Regions from separate parts of the Mesorhizobium maamorense genome, predicted to be linked through region 1. Evidence: riboswitches for the same ligand, from Rfam matches in the RefSeq annotation. Region 1 holds a riboswitch; each other region holds the start of a gene.

What was found. Region 1 has a riboswitch for thiamine pyrophosphate ahead of ACIU1A_RS00570 (MFS transporter). Riboswitches for the same ligand answer to the same signal wherever they lie in the genome.
Region 2: another riboswitch for thiamine pyrophosphate. It lies ahead of ACIU1A_RS15260 (YkoF family thiamine/hydroxymethylpyrimidine-binding protein); the one in region 1 lies ahead of ACIU1A_RS00570 (MFS transporter).
Region 3: another riboswitch for thiamine pyrophosphate. It lies ahead of thiC (phosphomethylpyrimidine synthase ThiC); the one in region 1 lies ahead of ACIU1A_RS00570 (MFS transporter).
Region 4: another riboswitch for thiamine pyrophosphate. It lies ahead of thiB (thiamine ABC transporter substrate binding subunit); the one in region 1 lies ahead of ACIU1A_RS00570 (MFS transporter).

What each region holds. Positions count from the first base shown of each region.
Region 1 is NZ_CP173355.1:97,390-105,165, reverse strand. It holds gene ACIU1A_RS00585 (hypothetical protein) at 126-308, opposite strand; gene ACIU1A_RS00580 (MFS transporter) at 693-1,841, opposite strand; gene ACIU1A_RS00575 (LysR family transcriptional regulator) at 1,974-2,855, shown strand; gene ACIU1A_RS00570 (MFS transporter) at 3,062-3,718, opposite strand; TPP riboswitch at 3,749-3,865, opposite strand; gene ACIU1A_RS00565 (hypothetical protein) at 3,881-4,078, shown strand; gene ACIU1A_RS00560 (hypothetical protein) at 4,251-4,937, opposite strand; gene ACIU1A_RS00555 (hypothetical protein) at 5,657-5,758, opposite strand; partial or broken gene ACIU1A_RS00550 (TauD/TfdA dioxygenase family protein) at 5,892-6,674, opposite strand; gene ACIU1A_RS00545 (RolB family protein) at 7,140-7,776, opposite strand, start outside.
Region 2 is NZ_CP173356.1:3,015,252-3,023,027, reverse strand. It holds gene ACIU1A_RS15310 (hypothetical protein) at 15-386, shown strand; gene ACIU1A_RS15305 (hypothetical protein) at 406-528, opposite strand; gene ACIU1A_RS15300 (O-methyltransferase) at 567-1,394, opposite strand; gene ACIU1A_RS15295 (glycoside hydrolase family 108 protein) at 1,578-2,315, shown strand; gene ACIU1A_RS15290 (hypothetical protein) at 2,318-2,518, shown strand; gene ACIU1A_RS15285 (ABC transporter permease) at 2,515-2,754, shown strand; gene ACIU1A_RS15280 (hypothetical protein) at 2,739-2,939, shown strand; gene ACIU1A_RS15275 (hypothetical protein) at 3,040-3,351, shown strand; gene msrA (peptide-methionine (S)-S-oxide reductase MsrA) at 3,536-4,054, shown strand; gene ACIU1A_RS15265 (hypothetical protein) at 4,182-4,499, opposite strand; TPP riboswitch at 4,718-4,831, shown strand; gene ACIU1A_RS15260 (YkoF family thiamine/hydroxymethylpyrimidine-binding protein) at 4,822-5,430, shown strand; gene ACIU1A_RS15255 (ABC transporter permease) at 5,529-6,284, shown strand; gene ACIU1A_RS15250 (ABC transporter ATP-binding protein) at 6,281-7,048, shown strand; gene ACIU1A_RS15245 (ABC transporter substrate-binding protein) at 7,041-7,776, shown strand, end outside.
Region 3 is NZ_CP173356.1:6,604,696-6,612,471, reverse strand. It holds gene ACIU1A_RS32830 (XRE family transcriptional regulator) at 178-438, opposite strand; gene ACIU1A_RS32825 (mannose-1-phosphate guanylyltransferase/mannose-6-phosphate isomerase) at 685-2,100, opposite strand; gene ACIU1A_RS32820 (phosphomannomutase) at 2,100-3,530, opposite strand; partial or broken gene ACIU1A_RS32815 (thiazole synthase) at 4,246-4,648, shown strand; gene ACIU1A_RS32810 (omptin family outer membrane protease) at 4,716-5,558, shown strand; TPP riboswitch at 5,821-5,937, shown strand; partial or broken gene thiC (phosphomethylpyrimidine synthase ThiC) at 6,040-7,776, shown strand, end outside.
Region 4 is NZ_CP173356.1:5,139,714-5,147,489, reverse strand. It holds gene ACIU1A_RS25730 (ABC-F family ATP-binding cassette domain-containing protein) at 1-382, opposite strand, end outside; gene ACIU1A_RS25725 (thiamine diphosphokinase) at 384-1,028, opposite strand; TPP riboswitch at 1,117-1,232, shown strand; gene thiB (thiamine ABC transporter substrate binding subunit) at 1,275-2,273, shown strand; gene thiP (thiamine/thiamine pyrophosphate ABC transporter permease) at 2,510-4,123, shown strand; gene thiQ (thiamine ABC transporter ATP-binding protein) at 4,123-4,905, shown strand; gene ACIU1A_RS25705 (M48 family metalloprotease) at 5,163-6,626, shown strand; gene ACIU1A_RS25700 (RNA polymerase factor sigma-32) at 6,699-7,565, opposite strand.

The DNA.
Region 1 (7,776 bases):
GGCGGCAAGGGCGCGGCTGGCAATGTGTGTTTTTGCACCTCGCGCCGCCGCCCGCGGGCCAGCCGCGGCGCAGCTTCCTTGCCGCCGCAAGCTCGCAAGTGGCACCTCCGGGAGGAGAAGCCGGCTTAATGAGCCGGCCCGTGTTCAAAGGGATCGTATTCGGCGAGGGTCTCGACCTCATCGTTGTCGAGTTCGGCGCTCGGCAGGACGCCGAATTCGTCGCCGGAGCGGAAGAGCGTGACAGGGACCATGAGGGTGCGGGCGAGCTGGAAGGCGTGGCTTTGGGCGAGGGAAAGATCTTGCGACATCTGAGGGCTCCATCCTTGGAGCGGGCCAATTCCCGCTCGATGGCTCCTCAAAGGTCGGGCTCCGGGCGCGATCACCGCAAAGGCCAAGCCGGCGCGGCCGCAGCTTGCTAGCGGACCCTTCAGGGGTTGATCGTGGAAGATCCGGAGCTGGACCAGGAAGCCATCTCAAGAGAGCGGGATTGGGCTGCGGGCCGAGCCCGCGTGCCGGCCGATCAGCTCGCACATTGAACACGAGCTGGACTGGCAGATTTCCACCACGAGGTCCCTTTCCAGATGTTCGAGGTCCGAGAGGGAACACGCGCGGCAGTCGCTCGCAGTCGAAGCCGAGCGGTTGTAGTTGTCTCGACATGCATTGCGAATGGCACGATCGAGCCATTGCGGATATCAGCGGATTTGATGCTTCTGCCATTCCGGCTCGACCGGCCGGAATAGCCAGAGGCCAGCGCAGAGCGCCGTCAGATAGACAACCGCTGCTGCCCCGAATAGACCCTTCGCGCCGAGCGCATTCATCATGCCGCCGGCGACGACGGGGCCGATGACGGCGGCCAGAGCATAGACGGAGGCAAGGGCGGCGGTGGCCGCCGTCAGCATCTCAGCCCGGAAGCGGTCGCCGATCAGCGCGAGCCCAGCGGTGTAGAGCCCGTAATTCGCGCCGCCCCAGACCAGCATCAGCCCGGCTACGGGCCAGAATCCCATACCTGGTCCGGAGACCAGCGGCAGGGTGCAGGCGAGCGATAGGCCGCAGCAACCAAGAACCGTGCGGCGGCGGCCAGCCTTGTCCAGCGCCAGCCCGATCAGCGGCTGCCCTATCACCAGGCCGACATGGAACACCGCGGCGAGCAGCACCGCCTGCGAGACGTCGAAATCGCGATCGAGCATGATGACCGGCATGAGGCTGATGGCGATGGCATCAATCATCGAGGCGATGAAGAGAAAGCCGAAGGCTAAAGGAAAGGCTGTGATCGCCGATACGGTGTGGCGCGCCGATCCCGGCACCACCAAGCGGCTCACCGGCCGTTCCACCGCGGCGAACGGGATTAGCGCCAGCAGCGCTATCGCGGCGCAACCGAGGAGAAGCGCGGCCGGGCGGTCGGGCATCAGCGCGATCATCGCGGGACCGAGTACGAAACCGAGGGCATTTGCAGCGGTATAGACGCCCATGATCTGCCCGCGCCGCTCAGGTGTCGCGGCGGCGTTCAGCGCCGTTTCGGCGACGATGAACATGAGACCCGCACCACAGCCCAGAATCGCGCGGGCCGCGAAGATCGGCCAGAAGTCCCGCAGAAAGGCCAGTGCAACGAGCGCCAGCGCCAGCAGCCCCACACCTGCCAGCGCCGTTCGACCCGCGCCCAACCGGCGGGCGAGGCCGGGCACCAGCACCACGCCGGTCATGAGGCCGAGGCCGGTCGCTGCCGTATTCAGGCCATTGAGCGCGCCTGACACGCGATCCGATAGCAACAAGCCCAGAAGCGGGTAGGTGGTGCCCATCGCGAGGCCGTAGATCGTCACGCCGAGAACCAGCGCTACGATCATCCGGGTTTGGGGGTTCTGCGCTCGGGTCATCGCATCCTCCTGGCGATGGGGATCCCAAGAAATCGCGCGAAGTGAGCTTTCACTCAAACAATATTTTTTACCGCAAGCGAACGCTTTTGTTATGCTGGTCTCATGCGCAAACTGCCCAACCTCAACGCCACCCGCGCCTTCGAAGCAGCTGCCCGGCATGGCAGCTTCGCTGCGGCGGCGGACGAACTGGGCGTCAGCCATGCTGCCGTCAGCCGCCACGTGCGCAATCTGGAGATGGAACTGGGCGTCGAACTTTTCGAGCGTCATGCACGCCATGTCGTGCTGACCGGCGAAGGCAGCCTCTTCGCCCGCACCGTCGCCCGGTCCTTCGCCGATCTAGCGCTCGGCGTCGGGCGTCTGAGGCGCGGCACCGCCAAGGGAACAGTGGTTCTGGATGTGGAAACCGATCTGGCGGTTGTGTGGCTCATGCCGCGGCTGACGGCGGAGGCGCTGGACGCGCTGCGGCTCAACGTTGATCTGCGCTGCCGCCCGGACCCGCCGCGCAGCCTGCCCGGCGATGTCGACCTGGTGCTGACCTGGGGACCCGCTGCGCTGATCGGCTTTCGCTCCGAGCCCTTCCTTGATCTCAACGCGTTCCCGGTCGCGTCACCCGCATTGATCGCCAAGGGGCCAGATCCGGCCTCACCAGGCTTCTACGCCGCGCACAGGCTGATCCACGAGCGCGGGCTCTATTGGTGGCGACGCTATTGCGAAGCGGCAGGCGCCATGCTGGACGATGTCGACAACCACCTGTTCTTCAATCGCACCCATCTGTGCATCGACGCGGCGCTGCGCGGCCTTGGCATTGCCATCGGCGACCATCTCTCCTGCGGCCAACATCTGCGGTCGGGGCGTCTTGTTCAGCTTCCCGGCCCGGTGCTGCCAGGACGGGAACAGTATCATCTGCTGACCCCTGACACGGCGCACCTGTCACGGCCCGCGCGACAAATGCGCGACTGGTTGAGGAAGGCAGCGAAGAAATGAAAGGGAACCGGCTGAAATAACCTCACCAACATCTGGTCTGTCCGCAACTCGGTCGTTTCGCATGGGAGCTTTCGGTTGCCGCTCCGCGACCCTGTGCTGCCCTTAATTGCAGCTTCTGGAAGATCGTGATCAAGCCGCCACGGGGCTCCCCGCCGCACGCACTGCTTTTTTCAAGCGCTAAGAGCGCGTGTTTATCAGCGACGGCATCACGTCCGACAGGACTGAGAATCGCCTGGCACGAGCGCCGCGAGCACAGCCGCCAACAGCCCGCACCCGGCGGAAAAAAGCATGATGGAGAACAGCGCATGCTTGCGTTGCCCTCCGTCAGGACGGCCCCTGTGATCGAGGAAAGGGCTGCGCCACCCGTAAGGGTCATAGCGCCTGCCAAGCGCTAGGCCAATCATCGGGGCCACCGCCCAGATCATCGCCGTATAACCGATCCGGCTCGCCGTCTGCTCTTTGCCGACCGTATCCCTGATAATCGCCATCGAAATTGGATAGCAGGACGTGATTGCCCCTGGAGCAAACGGAACGCAAGAAAGGTCCGAATATCGGATGCAAAGGCGCCAGCCGATCGACCCGATCGTGAACGTGGCAAGACTGACCATGACGATCGGCCGACGCCCGAACCGATCGGATAGCGGGCCCATGATCAGTTCCAATGCGACGGCCACTACCGCGTAACCGGCTAGTGACAGGCTCAGGAGAGCATAATCGGCGCGGAAATCCTGCGCGATATTCGCCAGTGATGGCAGAAAGACGTTCAACGGCAGCACCGAAAGGGCGCATAGCAGGGTCAACGTCGGAAGTTTAGGCGTGAGCGCTGAACGCCGTACCGTGGTTGTTGATTTTTCGGGTGTCATTGCGGCCACTTGTATGAGGCCGGCAAAGGAGAGAGGCGTCAGACCCGTCCCTTTGCCGGCATGATCCGGATCAGGTTCAAAGGGTCACTGTGCTGCCTTCGGCCAACAGTATCTCAGCCCCTTGACGGGGCACCCCCTCGGTATCTGCGAGGAATCTCAACCTTGAATAACAAGCACGCCTTATTTGGCCGGGCGCTCATGGCCAACGACCGCTTTTTTCGTCGCAAATATTTCGAAAACTTCGACGCGTTTTGCGACTGCGACAAAAAGGTCCGCTTTGTGGGCTTGGCCGCGCGGTGGCGCCTGGCGTCTCGCACAGCCACCGCATCAAGAACCCAGGCCGGTGGCACCTCTGGTTAGGCTGATGAAAACAAGTCACTTGAAGGAGTTCGCCATGCGCAAGATCGCCATGGATTCTCACGCCTTATTTCAGCACTTCCGCTCGCCTGCCCGATTCGGGTCAGCTTGCACCTCCAAACTGAGTGGCGCAGCGACGTTCATATCGGGTCAGGCGAAGCTTCTTGATTGCCGCTCATCTTGTTGCTCTGGCCCGGTCAATCGCCCTCTCAGTCTCGCTATTGACGGAGTTGCTCTTGAGGCGCGCGCCAGCGAGCTCGAGGAGCGCGTAGGCTATCTCGTCCTCGGTCCAGCCGGATTCCGCTGCGCGCGCAGCCAATTCCTGAAAGGCCGGTTCCAAGGCGAGCTGGCATTGAAGGCCGCGATCCGGATGGTCGACCGGGCAGCTTGGTTCCACGATCACAACGCGTGATCGCTTCATTGCAGGCCATGGGCTCTCGCCCCTCTCCTTTTGCCACACGAGGCGCGCCAGCTCACGTGTTGTTGTTGGTGTGCGCCACGGCAACCGCTTCATCTTGTCAACCAGCCGCTCCAGCGATCCGGCGCGTTCCAGCTCCGCAAAGAAATGATGCGGCGTGACGCTTCCGAGCCGGTGCATCTCGGCCAGGATCCACACATACGGATAGTCGACCATGAAATCGGATCGAGGCGAGGCCTTGGTCGGTTCAGCCTTGGTCAGGATGCCGCCGCCCACGAGCCGATCAGCCTTCTCGATGATTTGCCGCACCCTCGATTTCGACAGGCTATGTTCCTGCGCCAGGTCGGCGAAACTCTTGCCCTTCAGAAAGCCTTCGACCAGGGCGACATTCCTATCGACGGTCGGGGTAAACCCCCAACAGGCGCGCAGTTTTTCCAGTATCATTCCGTTCGTTCATCCGGTGTTCGCCCCCCTGCAAACCCTACCCGGCCAAATCGGCGCTTGGAAGACAAGACTCACATCATGGCATACGTCCCTGCGAAAACTATCAACTGACATAAACGATCAGCGACTTCTGGTCTGACCTCGGGCACCGATGCGGCCGATTGTGGCCATGTGAACACGAAAGATGCGGGCGATCACCATGATCGTTGTTGACCGCCGACCTCGCGAATGTCGACTTCGACGGAACACCGGTAGCTCTCGGCAATATTGAACAATTCCGTTTGAAGATGATTGATTTTGTCATCGAGGGTCGATCCATCAGGATCGGTGTCGACGATTGTATATTTGAGGAACCCGAATTCGTTTAACGCGCGGAATTCGCTACATGGTGAATCATCCCAAGCGCGGAGGTGTGTGTCCCAACTCTCCTGTGCATTGATGGCTGAAATGAAAGCCAATCCGGTTAAGGTGTCCGCACTAGATTGCGACATCCTGCGAGGTGCCCGCGTTGCTGAAATGGATTTTGCGGAAGTAATAAGGCCCCGGCGCTGGGACGACGCAGGGGCCTTCAGGCATGTACGAGCTACCAGCATGTCCAGTTATGATCGTGCGCTATTATGATGAACAAACGGTGAATGATCGCTATCCAGCCCTAGGGGAAATGGGCAGAGCGGTACAAGGCGGCCGTTCGCGTCTGTCAAAATAATGATCCCATGTTTTCAGCGCCGAGGTGCAGGCGCGCGAGATGGTGGGGCGGCGAGGGACCTGTACCGCAGCAGCGTGGCCACGAGCAGCGACCCGAGCCATGCGCCACGCTGCAGGACCTCGATTTCGGGCCAAGCCTCGAGCCAGCAATTCGCCTTGCTTCTCGGAAATCATAGGCTTTGGGAGGCGGTTACGCAGCGCGATACGGCCGCGGCGATACGAAGTTTAATTTTTCCCCTGTTCAGACGGTCAGGCTGCCTTCGCCGCCGGCTTGGCTGCCTTGACATGGGTTATACTGCGGCGACCGTCGACGCCGACCGGAACGTCACCGTCAACCGTAGCGCGACGCACAACCCGGTGCTGGTCGCCATAGTCGTTGACCGCATAATGCTGGGTAGCACGGTTGTCCCAGATAGCGACGTCGCCTACTTGCCAGCGCCACCGCACGGTATTTTCCGGGGCAGTGACGTAGGACTGGAACACCTCGTAGAGTTTGGCGGAATCGCTCTTGGAAAGGCCGACGAGGCGCTGCACGAAATTGCCGAGCAGCAGCGACTTCTCCCCGGTTTCCGGATGGACGCGCACGACCGGATGCTCGGTCTCGTAGATCGTCGATGTGAAGACTTCCTCGAAGTGCTTCTTCTCTTCGGCTGTGGCGCGCGGGCGCGCGGCTGCGTAGTCGTAGGCATTGCTATGAACAGCCCACAGATCGTCCGCCAATGTTTTGAGCGGCGCCGGCAGATTCTCGTACGCGGCGTGCGTGTTGGACCAGATCGTGTCGCCCCCCGCCGCCGGAATGACGACGCCACGTAGGACCGAGAATTTCGGATAGGCATCGACGAAAGTCACGTCGGTATGCCACTGGTCTGCCCTGCCACCGCCACGGCCGAAATCGAGATTGAGAATTGAGGCCGTGCCGGCTGCCGGCCCCTGCGTGGGATGAGGTACAAGGTCACCCAGACGCCGCGCGAACAATTCCTGAACGTCGAGGTGCTCCTGGCCGCGGAAGAAGATCACCTTGTGTTTTAGAAGATGACCGGGGCCGCCGCGATTTCGCCAAATTGGTCACCTGCAGACGCAGACGAGTTATGCAAGGATACACAAATCACATTGTTCAAATAACCCGGTCTTATTGAATTGTAATAAGATTACATCGCAAGAGACGAGCCTTCGGAGAAGACACCAGGACCGATAAGACAATAGAAACGGATGGTCAAAATCCATACATTGAGACACGATCCTTACTCAACAACACCCACGACAGGCGGCACACATAATTAGCAATCACAGGCGTTATACGGAGACCCAGAACTGAACAAAGAGAAATGACCGAAATACAGATGCAATAAAGGCGAGAGGTGGTCGCAAACACAAACACAAGGGACATCTTTAAAACGCCATACGGCGCAGCCAACAGAGACCTTCAAACAGGAACGTCAATCCCTACAGAAGGCGAAATCTGATGTGGCGCCTAGCGCCCCATCCTTGGAGAGAAACTCAACGATCTTCAAGCAGCACCTTCGTGACAGCCACCACGTCAAATGAGCCGAACCGCGCCCGTTTAAAAAAGTCGTTATCTTCATCATAAGCGATAAAATCGGCATCGGGAATGACGACGCAACCTGCAATGTCGCTCCTCTCGACTTTCGTGCATCCGACAGCATGATACTTGCGCACTATGTCATCCTTGCTATCATTACCCTTCGGCGGGATATCCAGTACGAGCAGTTTGACACTGTCATCGTGGTCGACAAAGCGCATGTAGTCCGGAATGTAACTTAGGCTTCGCTTTCGTCGACATTCTTGTGCCGACGATAGTGGCATATATGTGTATAGTAACCTCCGCACTTCGTGCGCGCCGTCTGAGTTGAGTTCCGTCATGATTCGTTCTAAGTAGTTTGTCATGGTCGGGTCATTGAGGCAGGGATAAGTATAGAATTCATCTAGTACTTCTTCTGGAAGATCGTCGTAGACCTTCTCGGTCTCCCCCATCCACGCATCATCGTGTTCAGGATCAATGCCATGAGCTTCCGCGGCGGCTCGAGCCCAATCACGTTGGCTCGGATACAGGGTGTTGTTGATGAAATTATTATATTTGCTCGTCTGGGTCCGAATGTGCTCTCCTAGGTCTTCG
Region 2 (7,776 bases), on a different replicon from region 1:
CGCCCATACTGCGATTGCGTGATCAAGAGACCGACATCAGCCGGCTTTGCTATAGCTTCCTTATGGAAAGCTATCTTCCCGTTGGAGCGACCATCGAGCGGGCACAATTTGGTGGATATCGAAATACATTCCTACTGAAGACCACCGTCTCCACCGCCGCCATTTCCGGTGCCACCACGATTGGCTTAGCAAGCGTCGCGGGAATCACGGCTGGCGACCGTATTGGAATCGAACTTGACACTGTGATTACCGGAGCAGAGCTCCAATGGCACCACACAACTGTGAACGGCGCACCTTCGGCTAACACGGTGACACTGACCAATGCCTTGCCGGCAGCAGCCGCTGCCGGCCGCGCGGTCAGGCTCAATCGCTGGGTGGCGCGCTAGGTCGGTTTCTTGCGCAGGATCAGCAATGCTTCGTCGCCATCGGGAAGTACTGCACCTTCAGGTAGTCATCGGCCGCCATGGGGCTGATATCGATGTTCCGGCGCATGCCGAGATAAAGCCTGCGGGCGATATTTCTGAGCAAGGTCTCGCCTCCGATGGTTTATCCGGGCTGTCGTCTCGTCACCGCCTGATGCCCCAGGCATAGGTTCTTTGCTTGGACGCGTTCAGACGGCGCACCTCGTACCGGCCCTGCCGCTCGATCTCGGCGACCGCTTCGACCACGCCATCGAAGGACCCTGGCGTGACGTCGTCGAATACGACCATGTCGCCCTCGCGCTGAACGCCCGAAACGCAGCGATGCTCGGCCAGCACGTTCTTCCTGGTGTGCTGGGCGTCGATGAAGGCGAAGTGAATCCGGTTCACGCCGACCCTGGGCAATTGAAGGAGTGAATCGCCTTGCAGGAAAATGATCCGGTCGGCCAGCGGCTGCCACGGCCGAAGCAGTTCGGCGCGCGACTTCCTGCCGTCATGGTCGTCGATGCAATTCCAGTAGAAGCGATGATGGTGCGGCAGGACGTCGAGCGTGACGACATGCCCGCCAGCGCCGGCATCGGCAAGCGCCTTGGCCATGCAGATCGCGGAGAAACCACGCGCGGTGCCGGTCTCGACGATGGTGGTGAACGGCCTTGGGCTGTCGGCCAACTGGCGGCGAAGAAGACTGTAAAGCACCCGCCCGTGCGGGTAGGCGAGCGCGCTGGTCTTGATGGTGATCTGGGTGTGGAGGGCCAGTTCGTCGAGCCAGTCGCGATCGACGGCAAAGCCGGTTTCGGCCTCGAGCCTGTCGATCTCAGGGAATGAGACGCGCCGGGTGGCTTCGAACAGCCTCAGATATTCCTCTTTTGGGGCACGCGGCGCCGAGCCCAGCGGGTCGACGTTCCAGCGGCGATCGATGGCGGCCGACAGCCTGTTGAAGGCCAGGCGCCGCGCGGCGCCAACATAGTCTCTCATCCCGGACCTGTTCGTCCTAAAATTGAATTTTTCTAACCATGCGCCGGCCGGCGCGCAAGGCGACCTCCGGTTTTGGCGCACTGCAAGTAGGCACCGAGGCGCGCGCAACGGCGACTATCCGCACCCCTGTGCTGCCGGCGATCACCCACTCACCTCATCCACCAAGAAATCGAAAGGGATATCATGGACCGCAATTTTACGCGGGCGCTTGCGCTCGTCCTCAAATCCGAAGGCGGCTGGTCGGACAATCCGGCCGATCCGGGCGGCGCCACCATGAAGGGCGTCACGCTCGCCAATTTCCGCCGCTACGTGAAGGCGGATGCCGCCAAGGCGGATCTCAGGAAGATCAGCGATGCCCAACTCGCCACGGTGTACCGCCGCTTCTACTGGGATGCGGTGGCTGGCGCCGAGTTGCCCGACGGCGTGGATTACGCGGTGTTCGACTATGCCGTGAACAGTGGGCCAAGCAGGGCGGCGAAATATCTTCAAGCAGTGGTCGGCACCGCCCAGGACGGCCGCATCGGGCCCGAGACGCTCGCTGCCGTCGGTTCCAGAGCGGCCGCCGTCGTCATCGACAATCTCTGCGATGCCCGCCTGGCTTTCCTGAAGCGGCTTCCGACCTGGCCGACTTTCGGCAAAGGCTGGTCGAGCCGGGTCGGATCCGTCCGCGCACAGGCGCTGCTGCTGACGGCTGCCGGGGCAGGCGAGGCATCGGCCACGCGGCCAGATCCTGCACCGACCGCTGCTGCGGCGGCGCCGGGCGGCGCTGCTGCCGTAGATGCCGTCGAACCGGTCGCGGCGGCGCCTGCCGACGCCAACATCCCAGCTCCCGCCAAGGCGGGCGGCATCATTGCCGCGTGCCTGCTCGTCGCCTACGCCGCCTGGCATCACATCGCCGCCGCCTTGCAAGGAATGTTCTGATCATGGCCACCATAACCCAGCCGACCGTCCGCCCGACCAACAAGCTGACGGCCGCGACCATCGCCGCCGCCGCCGTTTCGATTTCGGGCGTCTTCGTGCGCAATGTCTGGCCATCCTGGTACGATGCCGAGACCTGGGCCACGCTGCTGCCGCTTGCCGTGTTTGCCGTCGGCTATCTGGTCAAGGACGCGCCAAACCAATGAGCGCGCTCCTCTCCTTCTTGCTCAGCAATTCGACCGTTCTCGGCATCGGCGCGGCCATCGCCGCTGCGTTTGGCTGGGGTGTTCGCCAGCGGCTTGCCGGCGAGCGCGCCGAACGCAGCCGGCAGGCCGCGGCCGAGGCGGCGGCGCGGGACGTCGCCAACCAGGTTGACAACGATATCGGCGCGCTACCCGCCGCCACTGCCCGAAAGGAGCTCAGGTCATGGGCAAGGGATTGATTGTCGCAGCGGCCGCAGCACTTGTCGCGGTAGCCGGCTGCACCACCGTCACCGGCGGATTTTGCGTGGTCTCGAGCCCGCTGCGCTTGTCCGCATCCGCCGTCGCAGCACTGTCGGATGCGGAAGTCCGGACGCTGCTGGCGCACAACCGCAAGGGCGAGAAACTGTGCGGGTGGAAGCCATGACGATCGTGTTGCCGCTCGATTCGGGCCCTGCTGCTCGGGGACCGCTCATCTTCGGTGCCAGATCGGTCATTCTGTTTCCTGATCGCGAGACAATGAAATGATGCATGATATTTTCAACCTGCTCGGTATCAAGGTGCCGGTGGTGGTCGCCGGCCTTTCCGGCGGCATATTGCGCGCGCTGTCGCGCCACCGCTACAAACCGCGCGAGATGGTGGCCTCGCCGATCTGCGGCGCGCTAGCCGCCGCCTATCTGACGCTGCCCGTGGTCCAGTATTCCCGCGCCATGGGCCTGCCGATGGCCAATGACGACACCACGACCCTGGCGGCCGCATTCCTCATCGGCGTCTGCGCGATGTGGATATCGGATATCGTATTCGAGGTCGTGGTGCGCAGGTTCAGGCCTGGGGAGTGACGCCGCGCGTCCGTGGTGATCGGCAGCAGGACGCGCCCGTCGACTGGACGAAGCCGACGACAATGCCCATCTATGGGAAATCCTGGAGCGGCTGTCATAGCGCCGGGCCTCCAGTTTTATCGTGCGCAATTCCGGACGGAAACGGCTACAACCTTTCCCCGGAGTTGCTTTGGGGAGATTTGATATGGCGACTTCAAGCGAACGCGCGGTGCTTGCCGGCGGCTGTTTCTGGGGCATGCAGGATCTGATCCGACGCATCCCGGGCGTCCTGTCCACGCGCGTCGGCTACAGCGGCGGCGACGTGCCTGATGCCACCTACCGAAACCACGGCACCCATGCCGAAGCCATCGAGATCAATTTCGATCCCGCCAGGGTGAGCTACCGTACGCTGCTGGAGTTCTTCTTCCAGATTCATGATCCGACGACACGCAACCGCCAGGGCAACGATGTGGGGATGAGCTACCGTTCGGCGATCTACTACACCAGCGATGAGCAGAAGCGCGTCGCCGAAGACACCATCGCCGACGTCGACGCCTCGGGCCTGTGGCCCGGCAAGGTGGTCACCGAGGTGGCTCCGGCCGGCGCGTTCTGGGAAGCCGAACCCGAGCATCAGGACTATCTGGAGAAATACCCGAACGGCTACACCTGTCATTTCGTCAGGCCGGGCTGGAAGCTGCCGGTTCGCGAAAAGGCTGTTTCGTAGGCGAGACGAAGGCCGATGGCGGTTTACGTCTCAGGCGCCTGCCTGTGCGGCGAGGGTGAAACATAAAGAGACGGAAACGCCACGGAACAGGCGCCCCGTGGCATTCTCCAGCAGTTTCGGCGAGTGGCTACTTGCCGCAATGCTTGTCGTTGACAGTCGGCGAAGCCGTGCCCGGAGCGGTGTGGCTGGCATCCGGCTGAGCACCTTGTGGGCTGGCCGGACAGTTCCGGTCCGCGTTCGAATTCATGCCGTCGGGCATGACGGTCGTGCTGCCGGTCGTGCCAGGATCCACCGTGTTCGGCGATGCCGGCGTGTTCGGGTCGACCGTGACCGACTGGCCGCTGCCGGGCCCATTATTGGCGCCGTTTCCGCCAGCACTTTGCGCCATCGCCGAAGTCGCGAGACCAATGGTAAGAGCCGAAGCTGCGAGGATTTTCATGAGCATGGTTTGTCTCCATTTCTGTGAAGTCTTCGCTCGTTTCCACGAAGTTCGTCGCGTTTGCGACTATAGGGACAACCACTCGTCGTGGCTAAGGTTCCGGACAAATTTCCCTCAAGACCGGGCCCGACGGAACCGCCCATAAATCAGGCCTGGCGCAATGCATTTCCGGCGATGGTCCTGAAAAAACAGCTTTCATAGCCGCCCGATTGGTGCTTTAACGCGTCCATCCACAGGGGTGCTCCGTACGGTCGGGGCTGAGACGGGGGCGGCAAGCCCACAGACCCTAGAAGCTGATCTGGGTAATACCAGCGGAGCGAGGCGGGCGATGTTTTCAGGCGCACAGATTTCCCTATATCCCATGTCCAGCGATTTTGTCGGCGTCATCCTTGGCGCGCTCGGGGCACTGGACCCTTATCGTGATCGACTGCGGATCGAGACCGACGATATCTCGACCTTGCTGGTCGGACCGCCCGAGGTGCTGTTTCCTGCCATGCGCGACCTGTTCGTGGCGGCAGCGCGCAGCGGCAAGCATTGCGTGCTTTCGGCCGCCATCTCGCGCGGCTGCCCGGGCGAGCCGGACGATCCGATCTGCCGCTCCGACGCGTTTGGCGGACCTGCCGGGCCGCTCGGCCCGCGCAAGGAAGCCGCTATCGCCGCCGTGCGCGGCGTGGCCGTCACCGGCCAGCCGGCGGCGGCGCAGTTCTCGCTTTACGTCATGGGCACCGACGACCACATGGACGAGATCTATGGCTGCATCGACTTCCTGAAGCAGTCGGGCGTATATGAGCGCTCCAAGCATTTCTGCACAAAGTTGCGCGGCGACGCAGGCGCCATTTTTACCGCACTCAACGAGGCCTTTTGCCGCTTCGGGCCGGGTGCCGGCCACGTAACGCTCGACGTCACCGTCTCGGCCAACAGCCCCACCGCCGTCTGACGGCGCGCCCCGCGCCATCCGCTCCGGGTACCTGCGTGTCCTCCCCGTCCGCCCCTTCGCGTCCGATCGTGGACCTCATCGCCAGAACCGCTCCGGCGATGCTTTCGGTGGGGCTGCTGCTAGCCGCGTGGGAACTCTATGCGCGCTTTGGTGGCGTCAAGCCGACAATCCTCCCGGCGCCATCGCGCGTCTTCGCTCAGGCAATGCTCAACCGGCACGCGCTGGCCGATAACGCCGTGCCAACCCTCCGTGCCACGCTCGCAGGCTTTGCCTGTTCGCTCGGCGGTGCCTTTGCGCTGTCGATATTGATCGACTTCTCCCAGCCATTGCGGCGCGCCCTTTTTCCGGTCTTCGTGGTCAGCCAGACCTTGCCGCTGGTGGCGATTGCACCGCTGGTGGTGCTGTGGTTCGGCTTTGGGCTGATGCCCAAGATCATGCTGGTGGCGCTGGTCACCTTCTTTCCGATGTTGGTGGCTTTGGCCGAAGGATATGAGGCGACGGAGGCTGAGATCGGCCAAATGCTGCGCGCCATGGGGGCAGGGCGCTGGCGTGTCTTCGTCCTGGCGCGGCTGCCCTCGGCGCTGCCCTACTTCTTCGCCGGTGTCAGGATCTCGATCACCTATGCTGTCGTGGGCGCCATCTTCGCCGAATATGCGGGCGCGGCGAAGGGCCTCGGCATCTACATGCTCAACGCCAAGAACAACTTCCGCCCGGACCTGGTGCTGGCCGCCGTCGCCGTCAGCGCCGTGCTGACGCTCGTCCTGTTCGGGCTGACGATGCTGGTCCAGCGCCTTGCCATGCCATGGGAACGGACCGCCGGCGGGCGGGCCGCAGGAAAGGGGCCGTGGCGATGAACCGGCTCGAACTGCGACATGTGCGCAAGGCCTTCGAAGGACTCGACGTGCTTGCCGACATTTCGCTCAGCGTCGGCGCCGGCGAATTCGTCTCCATTCTGGGCCCCTCCGGCGCCGGCAAGTCGACGCTGTTCCAGCTTCTGACCGGCGCGCTTCACGGCGAGGGCGAGATATTCTTCGACGGCAAGCCGCTCGATGACCACGGCCGGCATTTCGCTTTCATGCCGCAGCGCGACGCGTTGATGCCTTGGCGGCGCATTCTTGACAACGCCACGCTCGGGCTTGAGGTGCAAGGTGTCAGGCGCAAGGCTGCCCGCGCTCGCGTTGCTCCGCTGTTCGAGGAATTCGGGCTTGCCGGTTTCGAACGGCATTTTCCGGCGCAGCTTTCCGGCGGCATGCGCCAGCGCGCGGCCTTGCTGCGCACCGTGGTGCAGGAACGCGATATGCTGCTGCTCGACGAGCCGTTCGGCGCACTCGATGCGCTGACCCGCGCCGCCATGCAACGCTGGTTGGAACAGATGTGGCGGCGCCACTGCTGGACGGCGCTGCTGATCACCCACGACGTGCGCGAAGCTGTGTTCCTGTCCGACCGCATCTATGTGCTTTCGGCGCGGCCGGCGCGCGTCGTCGCTGAGATCACCGTGCCGCTGCCGCGTCCACGCGAACTGGCCGGCGGCGCTGCACGGCAGGCCGGCACCCTCGAAGCCGAGATCCTCGACATCCTCCTCAACCCGAGCCACCAGAAGGACACGGACCATGACTGACCTGACGCGCCGGCAAGCCTTGCTGCTCACTGCCGCTGCCGGCCTTCCCCTTATAGCCCGGCCAGGCCGATCTCTTGCCCAGGCGGCCGCCCGGAAAGCAACGGTGGCGCTGGACTGGACGGTCAACACCAACCATATCGGCCTGTTCGTCGCTCGCGACAAAGGGTTTTACAGCGAGGCCGGCCTCGAGGTCGACATCCTGCCCTACAGCGATACCGGTGCAGGCACGCTGGTTGCCAACCGCGTTGCCGATTTCGGCATCAACGGCTCCATCGGCCTCTTCACCCAGAAAACCGCCGGCGCCGATCTCAAGGCGGTCTATGCCGTGGTGCAGTCCGAAACCGGACGGCTGGTGTTCAATGCAGCGCGTGACGAGATCAAAACCCCCAGGGATCTTGACGGCCTGACCTATGGCGGTTTCGGCAGTGCCTGGGAAAACGCGCTGATCTCGACCATCATCCGTCACGACGGCGGCAAGGGGGCTTTCGAAACGGTGACGCTCGGCACGTCCGCCTATGAGGCGCTGGCCAACGGTTCGGTCGACTTCACGTTGGAGGTCTCGACCTGGGAAGGCGTCGAGGCAGAACTGAAAGGCGTCAAACAGCGAAGCTTCGTCTATGCCGACTACGGCGTGCCCGACGAGCACACCACGCTGATCTCCTCTAGCGATGCGTATCTGCGTGCAAATCCGGAATTGGCGTCGGGCTTCATACGGGCAACGCGGCGCG
Region 3 (7,776 bases), on a different replicon from region 1:
GACCTACAGCGGTCAAAGGAACGCGGCGTCGTGGTGTCCCGATTGGTTTCGGCACGAAACTGGGATCTAGGAAGGAGCGGCACGGAAGCTGCGCTGGTCGTGCCGCCGAAGGCGATGCACAAGGGCTTCGCGATGCTCTTCACGGCCCCTGCGACGGGTAATCTTTAGAGGGCGAGGTCAGGCAGCGTTTGGGATGGATGAGATTTCATCGAAGATACTTTCAGCCAAGCCAAGTGCCCGAGCGATCCGATCGCGATATCCCTTGTCGAAGGGATGGCCAGACTCAATCAGCCTGACCTCCTCTACCGTCAGTCCGCTCGTCACGGCGATCTCCTCGGTCGAATAGCCAAGATGTTCTCGATATGCCTGAATTGCGGGTTTTCCGTTTGAGATTGCGGTAAGTACTGTCTCGGGCAGCGCGAAAGGCGAAGCAGTCATTTTGCCTCCATGCAGAGACCGGCCGCTCGAAGATGCGAAACAAGCGGCGGCCGATGTTGAGATAGGATGCCGAAAAAGCCCGAGCCGGCGGCTTCCAATACGCGACCACTCTCGGCGTGGGAGGCGCTCCGCTATGCGGCGGCCGCCACCGTTTAGATCAAGACCTCATCTTCGAGGATTCCTATATAGCTACAAGAAGACGTTCGCGAGTCCGCCAACTTGATTGCGACCTGTAGAAGTGGACTGTCAGGTTCGACCGTATACGTCATCAAGCCGCACGATGTCATCTTCGCCGAGATACTCGCCGCTTTGGACCTCGATCATCACCAGGCCGATATTGCCGGGGTTCTCGAGCCGGTGTTTGTGACCGCACGGGATATAGGTGGATTGATTGGTGGTCAGGAGTAGCTCCTGGTCGCCGTTGACTATTTTCGCAGTGCCGCTGACCACGACCCAGTGCTCGGAGCGGTGATGGTGCATCTGCAGGCTCAAGCGCCCGCCAGGGTTCACCTCAATGCGCTTGATCTTGAAGCGCTCGCTTTCCTCCAGAACCGTGTAGGTGCCCCAGGGCCGGTGCACTGTACTGTGTAGTAAGTGTGCTTCATGTCCCGCAGCCTTGAGTCCCTCGAAGAGTTTCTTTACGTCCTGGACGCTATCGCGGGATGCGACAAGCAGGGCATCGGGGGAATCCACGATCACCAGGTCGCTGATACCGACGGTGCCGATGACTCTCTTGTCCGAGCTTATGTAACTGCGCATGGTATCGATCATGTGAACATCGCCGCGAATCCTGTTTCCGTTCACGTCAGCGGCGACCAGTTCAGCCATTGCGTTCCACGATCCAATGTCATTCCACCCCATTTCGCAGGGAACGACGGAGAGATTGTGGGTTTTTTCCATCACCCCTCGGTCGAGTGAAATGCGAGGAGCCATGGCGAAGTGCTCAGATGAGAGTTCGATGCTGGCAACATGGTCGCCGTGGCTGACGCGAGCATTCTCGTAGCTAGCGAGAACGGCATCGATCACCTCCGGGCAATGCGCAGCCATTTCGTCGAGCATGACCTGCGCCTTGAAGCAGAAGATGCCGGCGTTCCAAAAGAAACGTTTGGAGGCGACATAGGATTTGGCGGTCTCGATGTCCGGCTTCTCGACGAAACGGACGACTTTTTCGCCATCGGCCTCGATGTAGCCGAATGCTGTTTCCGGCCTGTTCGGATTTATGCCCAGGGCAGCGATGTGCCCCTGCCGCGCATGCTCTATCGCCCGGCTCATGGCGCTTCGAAAAGCCGGCAGGTCGCCGATGATTTGGTCCGCCGGAAAAATGCACAGGATCGCATCCGGACCCTGTGTTGCCTTGGTGTGGATCGTCGCCGCGGCGACAGCGGCGGCCGTGTCCCGGCCCTCCGGCTCGAGCAGGAAGGTGCGCGGCAGCACAACAGACTCCAGCTCGTTAAAATCGTCTTTCGTGAGGTAAAGGTGGGCTTTGGAGGCCACGGTGACGAGTTCGGCGACCCCCTCTATCGAAACCGCACGCAACACGGTGTGCTGAATGAGCGAATGCCCGTCCGCCACCTTGAGGAAAGGCTTGGGATGCGATTGCCTGGACGCAGGCCACAGCCGCGAGCCGGCCCCGCCGCTGATAATGACCGGAACCACTTTCATCAAATGCTTCCTATCGTCTGTGACGCGGATGCCAATGCCCTTTTCAGCACTGAGGCGACGATCGCCGTGGCTCTGCTCTCGGTCGAAGCTTCCGAATAGCAGCGCAATTCCGGTGCATTGCCGGAGGGCCGCAGATGTATGATCTCATCTGTGCTCATTCGAACCCTGAGGCCGTCGGTTTCGTCGACTTCGGCTACAGTCCCGAACGGAGCGAGAAATTGCCGCAGCGCGTCGAGGTCTGCGAGGCGATCCATCAATCTGCGCGAAGTTTCTGCAGTGAAGTCTTGAAGGCGTTCGCTCGCGCACGCCGGAAGGTTCCAAAACCCGCGCAGTTGCGACAGCTTCTTCTTTGTCGATGCCATGGTACCGAGAACAGCTAGGATTGGGAGCAGCGAGTCCCGCGTCGGCAGTGCGGTCAGCGTCTTCCCGTTCACCGTGCAATCCGAGCCTAGCAGAACACCGCCATTGGCCTCAAAACCGAGGACGATGCCGGCGGCGCCGCCTGAGGCTTCCATGGCTTCGATGACAAATGGAGAGCCGACCTTCGACCTCCAGACTTCGAAACCAAGAGCTTTCGTGATGCCCGAATTGGAGGTCACTGGCGTCACGACCGTGTCTGCCTTCAGGAAGAGAGCCGTTGCGAGCCCAATCAGGTCGCCGCGAAAAAGATCGCCATTTTCATCAGCGATGAGTGGCCGATCAGCGTCCGCATCGGTCGACACGATGGCATCGAGACCGAATTCGCGGACCCATTTCTTCAATTTTGACATTGTTGCCGCGTCCACGGCTTCGGTATCGACAGGTACGAAGGTCCCGTTTTTCCCGACCGCGATCACGCTGGCACCAAGCGATTGAAGGACCTGTACCAACAGTTCCGCCGCGACCGAACTGTGCTGATAGACACCAAGTCTCATGCCGGAAAGGGAGCCCGGCTCCAGTATGTCATTGGCGCGCTCTCGATAACAGCCGATCGCTTCTTCATGGCGCATAGGCCACGTCGTTCCCAGAGGAGCCGGTGGCAAGCAATACGCAGCTGATCTTTCGCCTACAAAGCGCGTCATCGCGGCCTCATCCGCCTTGTCGATTTCACCATTCGGGCCATAGAATTTGATGCCGTTGCGATCGGCTGGAATGTGCGACCCGGTGACCATAAGAGCGGCCGTGCCGTGTCTGCGTGCATATAGTGCCAGGGCAGGCGTAGGTATGGCGCCGCAATCGATCGGCTGAAAACCATTTGCGGCCAACGCTGCCATGCAATTGTTGACTATCGCCTGACTGCTGTCGCGTAAGTCGCGGCCTATGAAGACCGGACTATTCAACTGAACCCGGCTCGAAATCAAACGCCAAGCGAAAGCTTCGGTATAAAGTCCGCTGGCTTTGCCGACCAATTCCGAATCCAAACCTCGAACGCCGCTTGACCCGAATTTCATGACTTCGCTTTGCTGGTGGAGAGGCAGGGTGGGTAATGTTACAGTGCTTATTGAAAGCGCCATCGCTCTCAGCCACCTGCAGTTCAGATACGCGGTTCCGGTAACGGCCGATCAAATTTCAAGATCGATACAAACAGGAGCTCAGAACGGGAGGTTTCTCGCCACCCAAGGCTACCGGATTCTAGCGGACCCTATGGCTCGCTCTATCACGAGAGCCGTAAGGCCCATTCTGAGGTCCGGCCGGGCATGCACAGATCTCCTCTCCATCGGAATCTCTGGCCCGCTCATCTAATGATCTAAGGCAGTGGTTGATTGATCGGCCTGCCGGTATTTCGCTATGCAGCATCATGACAGGTCGGTAAACTTGGTTGTTTGGATTGGATGCATCCATGCCATGGATGGGGCTAGATAGCCGTCTTGATCGTAGAATCCTGCGATTTAGGTGATGAGGTCAGCTAGAGGACTGGCTGACCATGGCGTGACCTCGGGCGCTACACCAAGCAAAGTCCTGCCCTGCAACGCCTCAAGTCTGGGAAAGTTGGTTTCTGGAGTTGCGTTGGATTAAGGCCTATCCCAAAACAGTTGACGCTGTCGTCGTCGCCGCGATCAACGCCTTCGGCCTTGTCTGCATCCATCCCTTTTTGGCAACGTAACGGCCGGTTTCGCTGCAACACGATGCGCCACTGGCTAGCCATGTGCCGCTTCAACCGGCGAGAGTGCTGGCTGCAACTCCGTCAAGGAAGCGGTCACCATAGCGTACATGGCGCGTGAAGAATTCGGCACGAGCTGGATCAAGCTCGGAGTGATCGGCAACTAGGACACGCTGCAACCGGACGTGTCCGGCCTTGTCGGGGCCGCGCACATCCTGTGCCAAGACGGCTTGCAGTATTCCCCTGCACCACCGGTGACCTTGTCGTCGCCCAGCGGCTGCTGGAAGCGCAAGGTGCTGATGCCGTAGTGAGGGCCGATCGGTTCTGCCCTCGGGCCGGTCAATATGAGGGCGCTGCCCTCGATGCGCCTTCACATGCTGCCACCGTCATGGAGCTCGGCTTTGACGCCGTGCTTCTGACACGGCGGTCGCCAAGGCGGCCGATCCCGTCGGCATGGCGCGCCCGTTCCGCTCGGGACATTATGAGCTTCTCAGAAACCGAAGAGCGCTCAAAGCCGTGACCTCTTACCGAACATTTGCGACAGAACCCGAGATCGACACCGCTGCTGCTCTCTCGGCTCACTTACGACCATCTCGATGTGCATTCGAGCGAAGTCTTCGTCAAGGCAACCCACAATCCAACCGGCATTTTCGTCAAGGGCCTCCTCGGGGCGGGCGGAGTCAGCGAGGGCACTCTCATCGACGAGGATTTCCCGCTGGGATCTTATTCGAACACGTCGAGCGATCAGCGCGGCGGCGACATCACCTATTTCACCACTGATCTGGGATACTATTTCTGGAATACGCCGCGCTATCGCATTGGTGCTTTGGTCGGCTATAACTTCTGGAACGAGCGCTACAACGCTTTCGGATGCGCGCAGCAGGCTAACTCGCAGATGTGCGTGCCAGCATTGCCGACCAATGTCGGCGTGATCAGCCAGGACAACAATTGGCATTCGCTGCGGCTCGGACTGGCCGGGCAGACGCAACTCACCGAACGGCTCAGCCTTTCTGGCGACGTGGCGTTCCTATTGACGCGATTAAACGGCAAAGATCGGCACCATCTAAACCCAGAGATAAGCCCCACTCCCGAAGACGGCGACGGGCATGGGGTCCAACTCGAGGCGGTGTTGAACTACAAGGTCACGGATTTGTTCAACATTGGCGTCGGAGCCCGTTACTGGAGGGTGGCATCTGAAGGTGCCGCGCATTTCGAAAAGGCTCCGGCCGGTCGATCCCCCACCCGCAGGTCTTGGACTGGCAGGCAGAGCGTTACGGCATGTTCGTGCAGGCCAGCATCAAGTTCAACTGAGAAAGGAACCGGTGGCGTCCGCCGGCGCGCCTTTCATTTGACGAACTTCCCGAGTCGATTCCGGTAGGGGTCCAAATGACTCCCTAAGCGCAACGGCCGACGCTCACACGACGCGACATGGCCCGATTTCGCCACACAACAGTCGCTGGATAAGCACCTTGCAGACGGCAGAGTGCGACCCATAGCTGCCGCTCATAGATACGGACCGGAATTTCCGGACCCGAGGCCGACAATCGTCTAAAAATTATACCGGCATATTGCATGGCCCGCGCCACCGGCTCAAGGCGCCCGAACCTGCTTGACACGATAGCGCCGGCCGTTCAACCTGAGGCATTCACCAGGGGAGTCCCGGCAAGGGGCTGAGATACTGCTGGCTTTCGCGGCGCAGTGACCCGTTGAACCTGATCCAGTTCATACTGGCGTAGGGACGGTGCAAGCGCTTTGCGGGAGTTTACGCCCGGGTCCTGTTTTGGCAGGTCGCTAGAAGCGTCTTTTCATCCTTCCGGCACAGAACTGGGTCTCCAATGCACGAGCAAAGGAGCCTCAAGATGAATGCCCTCACCCCCGCCGTTTCGACGGGACCACTGCCCGCCTCACGAAAGATCCACAAGCCCGGTACCATCCACCCACAGATCAGGGTGCCGATGCGCGAAATCTCCGTCCATCCGACGGCGGGCGAACCGCCTGTCATCGTCTACGATCCGTCAGGTTCCTATACAGACCAGACTGTCGAAACCAGCATCGAAAAAGGCCTCGCCCGACTTCGCCATGAATGGATCAAGGCGCGGGGCGATGTCGAAGCCTATGACGGCCGCCATGTCCAGCCGGAAGACAACGGATTTGCGACTGGCGAGCGCCTCACACCGGAATTTCCCGTTCGCAACCGACCGCTCAGGGCCAAGGCCGGCAAGGCGGTTACCCAGCTTGCCTATGCGCGCGCCGGCATCATTACGCCTGAGATGGAGTTCGTCGCCATCCGCGAGAACCTTGGACGCGAGATCATGCGCGGCAAGCTGCCGCGCGACGGTGAAAGCTTCGGCGCCGCTATTCCCGATTTCGTCACGCCCGAATTCGTGCGCGAAGAGGTAGCCCGCGGACGCGCGATCATTCCCGCCAACATCAATCATCCCGAGAGCGAGCCGATGATCATCGGCCGCAATTTCCTGGTCAAAATCAATGCCAATATCGGCAATTCGGCGGTCACATCGTCGATGGCCGAAGAGGTCGAAAAAGATGGTCTGGGCGATCCGCTGGGGTACCGACACGGTGATGGACCTGTCGACCGGCCGCAACATCCATAACATTCGCGACTGGATCGTGCGCAATTCACCGGTGCCGATCGGCACGGTGCCGCTTTACCAGGCGTTGGAGAAAGTCGGCGGCATCGCCGAGGACCTGACCTGGGAGATCTACCGCGACACGCTGATCGAACAGGCAGAACAGGGCGTCGACTATTTCACCATCCACGCGGGCGTGCGGCTGCACTATATCCCGCTGACCGTTAACCGGGTCACCGGTATCGTCTCCCGCGGCGGCTCGATCATGGCCAAATGGTGCCTGCACCATCACCGCGAAAGTTTCCTCTACGAGCATTTCGCGGAGATCTGCGACATCTGCCGCGCCTATGACGTGTCCTTCTCGCTCGGCGATGGTCTTCGTCCCGGCTCGATCACCGATGCCAACGACGCGGCGCAATTCGCCGAGCTGGAAACGCTCGGCGAGCTGACGCAGATCGCCTGGGCGAAGGATTGCCAGGTGATGATCGAGGGACCCGGCCACGTGCCGATGCACAAGATCAAGCAGAACATGGACAAGCAGCTCGCTGTCTGCGGCGAGGCGCCGTTCTATACGCTTGGACCGCTGACGACCGACATTGCGCCGGGCTATGACCACATCACCTCCGGCATTGGTGCTGCCATGATCGGCTGGTTCGGCACCGCCATGCTCTGCTACGTCACGCCGAAGGAACATCTCGGCCTTCCCGATCGCAACGACGTCAAGAGCGGCGTGATCACCTACAAGATCGCGGCCCATGCCGCCGACCTCGCGAAGGGGCATCCAGCGGCGAAAGTCAGGGATGATGCCCTTTCCCGCGCGCGCTTCGAGTTCCGCTGGGAAGACCAGTTCAACCTGTCGCTTGATCCCGAAACAGCGCGGTCCTTCCACGACAAGACCTTGCCCAAGGAGGCGCACAAGGTGGCGCATTTCTGCTCGATGTGCGGACCGAAATTCTGCTCCATGCGTATTTCCCACGACATTCGTGCCGAGGCACAGAAAGAGGGCAT
Region 4 (7,776 bases), on a different replicon from region 1:
CGCGCCTGGCCTCGCCGCCGGAGAGGTCGCCCGGCTGCTCCTCGCCCGAGAGGCCGAGGTGCTCCATCAGGTAGCTGGCGCGATAAGGATCGTCGGCGGGACCGAGGCCGGCCTCGACATAGGCGCGCACGGTTGCGAAGCCGTCCATGTCGGGCATTTGCGGCAGATAGCGGACGGTCGCCGATGGCTGGCGGAACACCTCGCCGTCCTGCGGCTCGATCAGGCCGGCGGCGATCTTGAGCAGCGTCGACTTGCCGGACCCGTTGCGGCCGACCAGCGCGATCTTGTCGCCTGCCGACGCAGCCAAGTCGGCGCCGTCGAGCAGGGGCGTGCCGCCGAACGTCAGTTTTATTCCGTCGAGATTGAGAAGAGGCGGCGCCATGTCAGCTTTCTGGCAAGGGATAGGGATGGGCGAGCAGCAGCGCGCGCCCCGCTCCCAGCGCGATCTCGAGCCTGCCCTTGACCTCATTAGAGATGGTCAGCGACGAGCCGAACGCGACCTTGACGCGGTCAAGCGGCCATTTCGCGCCGGCGACGGTCAGCCCGGCAAGCTCGGAAAAACCCAGGATCGAGAACAGGGTGCCGTCTGTATAGTCGAAGCGGGCCGTGCCGTGCGCCAGGGGCACGGCTTCCTGCGCGCCGCTGGTCAACAGCACCTTTGTCCCGGCCCCGGTCAGCCGCAGGGCGAGCGCCATGTGCAGGAAGGCATGGTCGGCGCGCTTGCCGCCGAAGGCGCCGGCAAGCACGAGGCTGGTCGCGCCGCACTCCAGGGCGGCCGATATCGCGAGTTCGCCATCGGTGGCGTCCTTCTCTGCCGGGAAGGTTCGGCGCGGCACGGCGGCCAACGCATCCGGCAGGCCGGCGGGCACGGAATCGAAATCGCCGACCCACAGTTCCGGCACAAGGTCGAGCGTGCTTGCATGGCCGATGCCGGCATCGGCGGCGATGACGCGGGTTCCCTCGACCTGACGGTCGAGCCGTGGCGTGCGGATGAGGTCGCCGCCAAGCAGGATGGTGAATGTGCTCATATCGTGTGGCCCTTACCAGCCCGGCAGCGGAAACGGAAGGCCGGCAAACAGCCACTTGCGCGGTTCACCGGCCGGGCCTATGTGTCGAGGCGCTCTAACGGGGTGCCGGACGCGATATTTCGCGGACCGGCTGAGAGGCAGTCTCGCCAACCCGCTGAACCTGATCCGGTTTGTACCGGCGGAGGGATTAGACGTTTCGGACAGTCCGACGCCTCAATTCCTTTAACCCGAACGAAGGAGGCGCCGATGCGCACGCTTTTATACGCCCTTGTCTCTGCAGTAGTCGTGGTTCTGTCGGGGCCAGCCTTGGCCAGGGACAAACTCACCGTCTACACCTACGAGAGCTTCACCGCCGACTGGGGGCCCGGCCCGGTGGTGAAGAAGGAATTCGAGGCCGAATGCGGCTGCGATGTCGACTTCGTCTCGGTTGCCGACGGCGTCGCGCTGCTCAACCGCGTCAAGCTGGAAGGGGCCGCGACCAAGGCCGACATCGTGCTTGGCCTCGACACCAATCTCACCGCCGATGCCAAGGCCACTGGCCTGTTTGCACCGCATGGCGCCGTGACCGGGCTCAATGTGCCGGGCGGCTGGAACGACGACATCTTTGTCCCGTACGACTATGGTTATTTCGCCGTCATCTATGACACGCAGAAGCTGAAGACGCCGCCCAAGAGCCTGAAGGAATTGGTCGAGGGCAGTGCCGACGACAAGATCGTCATCCAGGATCCTCGCACCTCGACGCCGGGCCTCGGCCTGCTGTTGTGGGTGAAGTCGGTCTATGGCGACAAGGCGCCGGAGGCCTGGGCCAAGCTCAAGGCGAAGGTCTTGACCGTGACGCCGGGCTGGAGCGAGGCCTACGGCCTGTTCACCAAGGGCGAGGCGCCGATGGTGTTGTCCTACACGACCTCGCCCGCCTACCACATGGTTGCCGAGAACACCGAGCGCTACCAGGCCGCTTCCTTCGAGGAGGGCGAGTATCTGCAGATCGAGGTCGCCGGCATCACCACGACGGGAGCCAAAAATCCGCTGGCGGAAAAGTTCATCGCCTTCATGACCGGGCCGAAATTCCAGGATGCCATCCCCGAGACCAACTGGATGTTCCCGGCCGGCAAGACCGACAAGCCGCTCAATCCGGCCTTCGACAGACTGGTCAAACCGACCAAAACCTTGCTGTTCAGTCCCGAGGAGGTCGCTGCCAACCGCAAGGCATGGGTGGATGAATGGCTGGCGGTGATGAGCAAGTAGTTTGGTCGTATGATCGAATGATGAGTGCTCTACAGCGCCCCCCTCTGTCCTGCCGGACATCTCCCCCACGAGGGGGAGATTGGCCGTCACGACGGCTTTCGCCAATTGGCGACGTCACAGGAGAGGGTGGAGCGCTGAAGCAGCCAATCTCTCCCCAAGTGGGGGAGATGTCCGGCAGGACAGAGGGGGGCGCGAAGGAACGCGACGCTCGCTAAAGGTCCTTTGGGTGGCGCAGCGTGCAGCGCGCGTCTGACCCCCGCATCTCCGCCGGTATCCTCGCGCTTGCGGCGATCGGGCTGCTGATCGGCGGCGCGTTTGCGGGCCTTGTCTTCGAAGGCGCGAACGATTTCTCCGGCGCCTGGGCGGCCTTCGATCCTTATCTCCTGCGCGTCGTGCGCTTTACGTTGTGGCAGGCGGCGCTTTCGACGCTGTTGTCGGTGGCGCCGGCCCTGTTCGTGGCTCGCGCGCTGTCGCGGCATCCGCGCTTTCCCGGCCGCGGCTTCATCCTCCAGCTCTTCGCCCTGCCGTTGGCGCTGCCGGCGATCGTGGCGGCGCTCGGCATCCTGGCGCTCTATGGCCGCGCCGGCTATTTCGCCGGCTTTCTTGGTGCCGTCGGCGGTTACCATTGGCCGGGCATCTATGGCCTCTCCGGCATCCTCGTTGCTCATGTCTTCTTCAACCTGCCGCTGGCCACGCGGCTGTTCCTCGAAACGCTGCAAACCATCCAAGCCGACCAATGGCGGCTGGCGAGCCAGCTCGGCATGGGTGCCGCACCGGCTTTCCGGCTGATCGAGTGGCCGACACTGCGCGCCGCTCTGCCGGGCGTCGCCGGCCTGGTGTTCATGCTCTGCATCACATCCTTCACGATCGTGTTGACGCTGGGCGGTGGCCCCGGCGCGACGACGCTGGAGGTCGGCATCTACCAGGCGCTGCGTTTCGATTTCGATCCCGCGCGGGCGGTGGCGCTGACGCTGCTGCAGATCGCGCTGACCTTTGTCGTGGTGCTGGCGTTGACGCGGCTCGGCGCCAACACCACCGGTGACGCCAATCTGCCGGTGGCGCCGCGCCGCTACGTCTCGGCCGGCAGGACCGAGACCGCGCTGAATGCCGCGCTCGTCGTGCTGGCCCTTTTGTTCGTCGCCGGGCCGATGACGGCGACGGTGATGTCAGGCCTCGGCGCCGACCTCGGTCGTCTCGCCGGCGAAGCGGCGGTGCGGCAGGCGACGCTGACCAGCGCCGTGCTGGCTTTCCTGTCGGCGCTGCTGTCGGTTGCGCTGTCGCTTTCGCTCACCATGGCGCGCCGCGTGCTGGCCCTGAAGCGCCGCTCCGGTCCGCGGACCGTGCTCGAACACGCCACCGACACCGGTGCCGGCTTCGTCCTGGTCGTGCCGCCCATCGTCATCGGCGCCGGCTGGTTCCTTCTGCTGCGCCATGTCGGCGATGTCTTTGCCATAGCCCCGGTCATGGTCGTCACTGTCAATGCAGTCATGGCGATGCCTTTCGCCATCCGTGCCATCCGCCCCGCCTATGATGCGGCGAGCGAGCGCCATGAGCGGCTCTGCGCGCTTCTGGGAATAGCGGGCTGGGCCCGGTTGCGGCTGGTCGACTGGCCCTCGCTGCGACGGCCGCTGGCCACCGCCTTCGCGTTTGCCATGGCGCTGTCGCTTGGCGATCTCGGCGTCATTGCATTGTTCGGCAGTGATTCCGTGCAGACCTTGCCCTACCTTCTCCTGGCGCGCATGGGCAGCTACCGTACCGAGGACGCCGCCGGCCTGGCGCTGCTGCTCGGTCTGGTCTGCCTTGCGCTTGTGGTGGCGGCGAGCGGGCTGGGAAGGGGAGAACGAGACTGATGGCTGCGGGCGCCACCAATGGTGCGACAAGGGGAGCCGAGGTGCGGCTGGACACGGTCTCGTTCAGCTACGGCGACGCGCCGCTCGTTTTCGATGTCGATTTCGCCGCGTCGAAAATTACCGCCATCATGGGGCCGAGCGGCTCGGGCAAGTCGACGCTGCTCAATCTGGTGGCGGGCTTCGAGACGCCGCAGGCTGGCCGCGTGCTGATCGGCGGCGCCGATGTGGGCGCGGCGCCGCCTTCGGCGCGGCCGGTGTCGATGGTGTTCCAGGAAAACAATCTTTTTGCCCATCTTTCGGTCGAAGAGAATGTCGGGCTCGGCCGCTCGCCCTCGCTGCGGCTGACCGAGGCCGACCGCGCTGACATCGCGGAGGCGATCGCGCGCACCGGCCTCGCGGGCAAGGAAAGACGCCTGCCGCGCGAACTTTCGGGAGGCGAACGCCAGCGTGTCGCATTGACGCGCGTGCTGGTTCGCAACCGCCCGGTGCTTCTTCTGGACGAGCCTTTCGCTTCACTCGGACCGGCCTTGCGCGACGACATGCTCGATCTTGTCGCCGACGTGCATGCCGAGCGGGGCATGACGCTGCTGTTCGTCACGCATCAGCCACAGGACGCACGCCGTATTTGTGAGGAGGTGGTGTTCCTCGACAACGGCATGGTTGCCGCCAAGGGCAAGGCGGATGATTTCTTTGCCGGGGCTGGTCCTGAAGTTTTCCGGCGCTATGTTGGCACAAGCGCCTGGGAGGCTGGATCACGAGATATTGCCCGGAAGCGGACATAATTTACGCTCAAACCGGCTCCTGGCGACGGGGCGATTGCTTGCCATGACAGAGGTAGTGTGGCTAGGTCCGCCCTGTACCGGTCCGGTGCAGGCCGTGATTTGCCTGCAGCATCCGCCGCGCGTTGGTATGGCGTGGATGCTGTAATGCTTTGATTTGCGCATGAGCCCTTGCGAGGATCGCCCCGATTTTCGCGGGCATGCGCCAGACCTGAAAGGAAGCCGTTCTGCCGACCGGCACGGAAAGACCAAGAGGGAAAATGCTGGCGCGCTTTCTGGCGCTGGCCGGCTTTGTCGTGGCCCTGGCAAGCTGCCAGATGTTCACACCTCCGGAAGTCCAGGAATCCGGCTTCCAGCCTTCCGACAAACCGATCACGGTCGACAATGTCGCGGCCAATAACAAATTGGCCGAACTGGCCAAGGCGCAGCATCCACGCATACTGGCGACCTATGGCGGCGAATATTCCGATCCCAAGCTCGAGCGCATGGTCGCCAAGGTCGTAGGCAGCCTGACGGTGGTGTCGGCCAACCCGACCCAGACCTATCGTATCACCATCCTCAATTCGCCCAACGTCAATGCCTTCGCACTGCCGGGCGGCTACCTCTACGTCACGCGCGGCCTGCTGGCGCTGGCCAATGATTCGGCCGAGCTCGCTGCCGTCATCGCGCATGAGATGGGCCACGTCACCGCCAACCACGGCCTGCAGCGCCAGCAGCTCGAGGCCGAGGAGGGGCTCGCCACCAAGGTTGTTTCCGACGTGCTCGGCGACAGCCCGACCGCCAAGGCGGCGCTGATCCGCGGCAAGCTGAGACTGGCGCAGTTTTCGCGCAACCAGGAACTGGAGGCCGACGCGATCGGCATCAAGTCGATCGGCGAAGCCGGCTACGATCCTTACGCCGCCGGCCGCTTCTTGCAGTCCATGTCGGCCTACACCGATTTCCGCTCGATCAGCGGCGCCACCGACGCCAGCCTCGATTTCCTGGCAACGCATCCCAATACGCCGCAGCGTATCGACCTTGCGCAACGCCATGCCCGCCAGTTCGGCCCGCCGGGCGTCGGCACCCGCGATCGCGACGCCTTCCTCGCCGGGATAGACGGCCTGCTCTACGGCGACACGCCCGAAGAAGGCTATGTGCGCGGCGAGACCTTTCTGCATCCGGGCCTGGGCGTGTCCTTCTCGGTGCCGGAGGGCTTCATCATCGACAATTCGGCCGCCGCCGTGACGGCGACCGGGCCGGGCGACATCGCGATCCGCTTCGACGGCGTGTCGATCGACAAGAACCGTGCGCTGACCGACTATATCAGGAGCGGCTGGGTGGCCGGTCTCGACGATGCGAGCGTCAGGCAGGAAACGATCAACGGCAACGAGGCAGCGACGGCGCATGCCGGCGCCGAAGGCTGGCAGTTCGATATCGCGGTAATCCGCGCCGGCGGCCAAGTCTACCGGCTGCTGACGGCGGCACCGTCCGCCAGCACGTCGCTCGACACCGTGGCGCGTTCCGTCAGCGGCTCGTTCCGCATTCTGAGTGCCGCCGAAAAGGCGGCACTCAAGCCGCTGCATATCCGCGTGGTAACCGTCCAGCCGGGGCAGACGATGGGTTCGCTTTCGGCGCAGATGGTCGGCGTCGACCGCAAACTCGACCTGTTCCGGGTGCTCAACGCGCTGTCGCCGGGGGCTGCGGTTTCGGCCGGCGACAAGGTCAAGATCGTCACCGACAAATAGCCGATAGTCGGCGCTGACCCGCTCTCTCGTTTTTGGGACGAGAAACTTCTAGGTAGTTTTCCTGGAATGGATTTAGGCGGCGGTGGCGAGGAATTCCGGGTTCTGCTTCACCAGCGCCACTTTCAGCTTTTCCATGGCGCGGGCCTCGATCTGGCGCACGCGTTCCTTGGAAATGCCAAGCGTCTCGCCGAGCGCTTCGAGCGTCGCGCCCTCGTCGCTCAGCCGACGCTCCTCGATGATGCGCAGCTCACGCGCGTTGAGTGCGGCAAGCGCCGCCTTCAGCCATATCGAGCGGCGTTCGATATCGATGGTGTCGCTGACGACCTCGTCGGGCAAGGGATCGTCCGACACGAGGAAGTCCATCCGCTCGGTCGCGCCCCCATCGTCGGCAAGCGGGACATTGAGGGAGGAGTCGGGCGCCGAGAGCCGCGAATCCATCAGCGCGACATCGGCTTCGGAGACGCCGAGGGCCGCTGAAACCTCGCGGTACAGCGTCCTGTTCGACAGCGGCTCCGCGGCGCCGTTCGCCAGCCGGGCGCGCAGGCGCCGCAGGTTGAAGAACAGAGCCTTTTGCGCCGAGCTGGTGCCGCCGCGCACGATCGACCAGTTGCGCAGGATGTAGTCCTGCATCGAGGCCCGGATCCACCAGGTCGCATAGGTCGAAAACCGCACTTCGCGCTCCGGCTCGAAACGGGCCGCGGCCTCGAGCAGGCCGACATGGCCCTCCTGGACCAGATCGCCAAGCGGCAGGCCGTAATGACGGAATTTGGAGGCCATGGAAATGACCAGGCGCATATGCGCCACGGTGATGCTGTGCAGCGCGTTCTGGTCGTTGTCCTTTTTCCAGCGCAGCGCCAGCCGCAACTCCTCGTCACGTTCGAGATAGGGAGCCCTCATTGCCGCGCGGACCATGATCCGTCCTGCCGTGTCTTCCATCATGAGGCACTCCCTGGCTCTGGCGATACGGATGTCATTTCGAAACCCGGCAGCCGCTCGACTTGAAATGACGGCGTCCTGCCCTACAACGAACGCAAAACGTGCCATGCGCGGGAAAGGTTCCGCCGCCGGCGGCGCGGCGTGGAGGCTGCGCGAAAAAACTCCGGGCGGGGTCGAGGCACCGCCAGAAACGTCAGTGGTAGAATCCGATTCC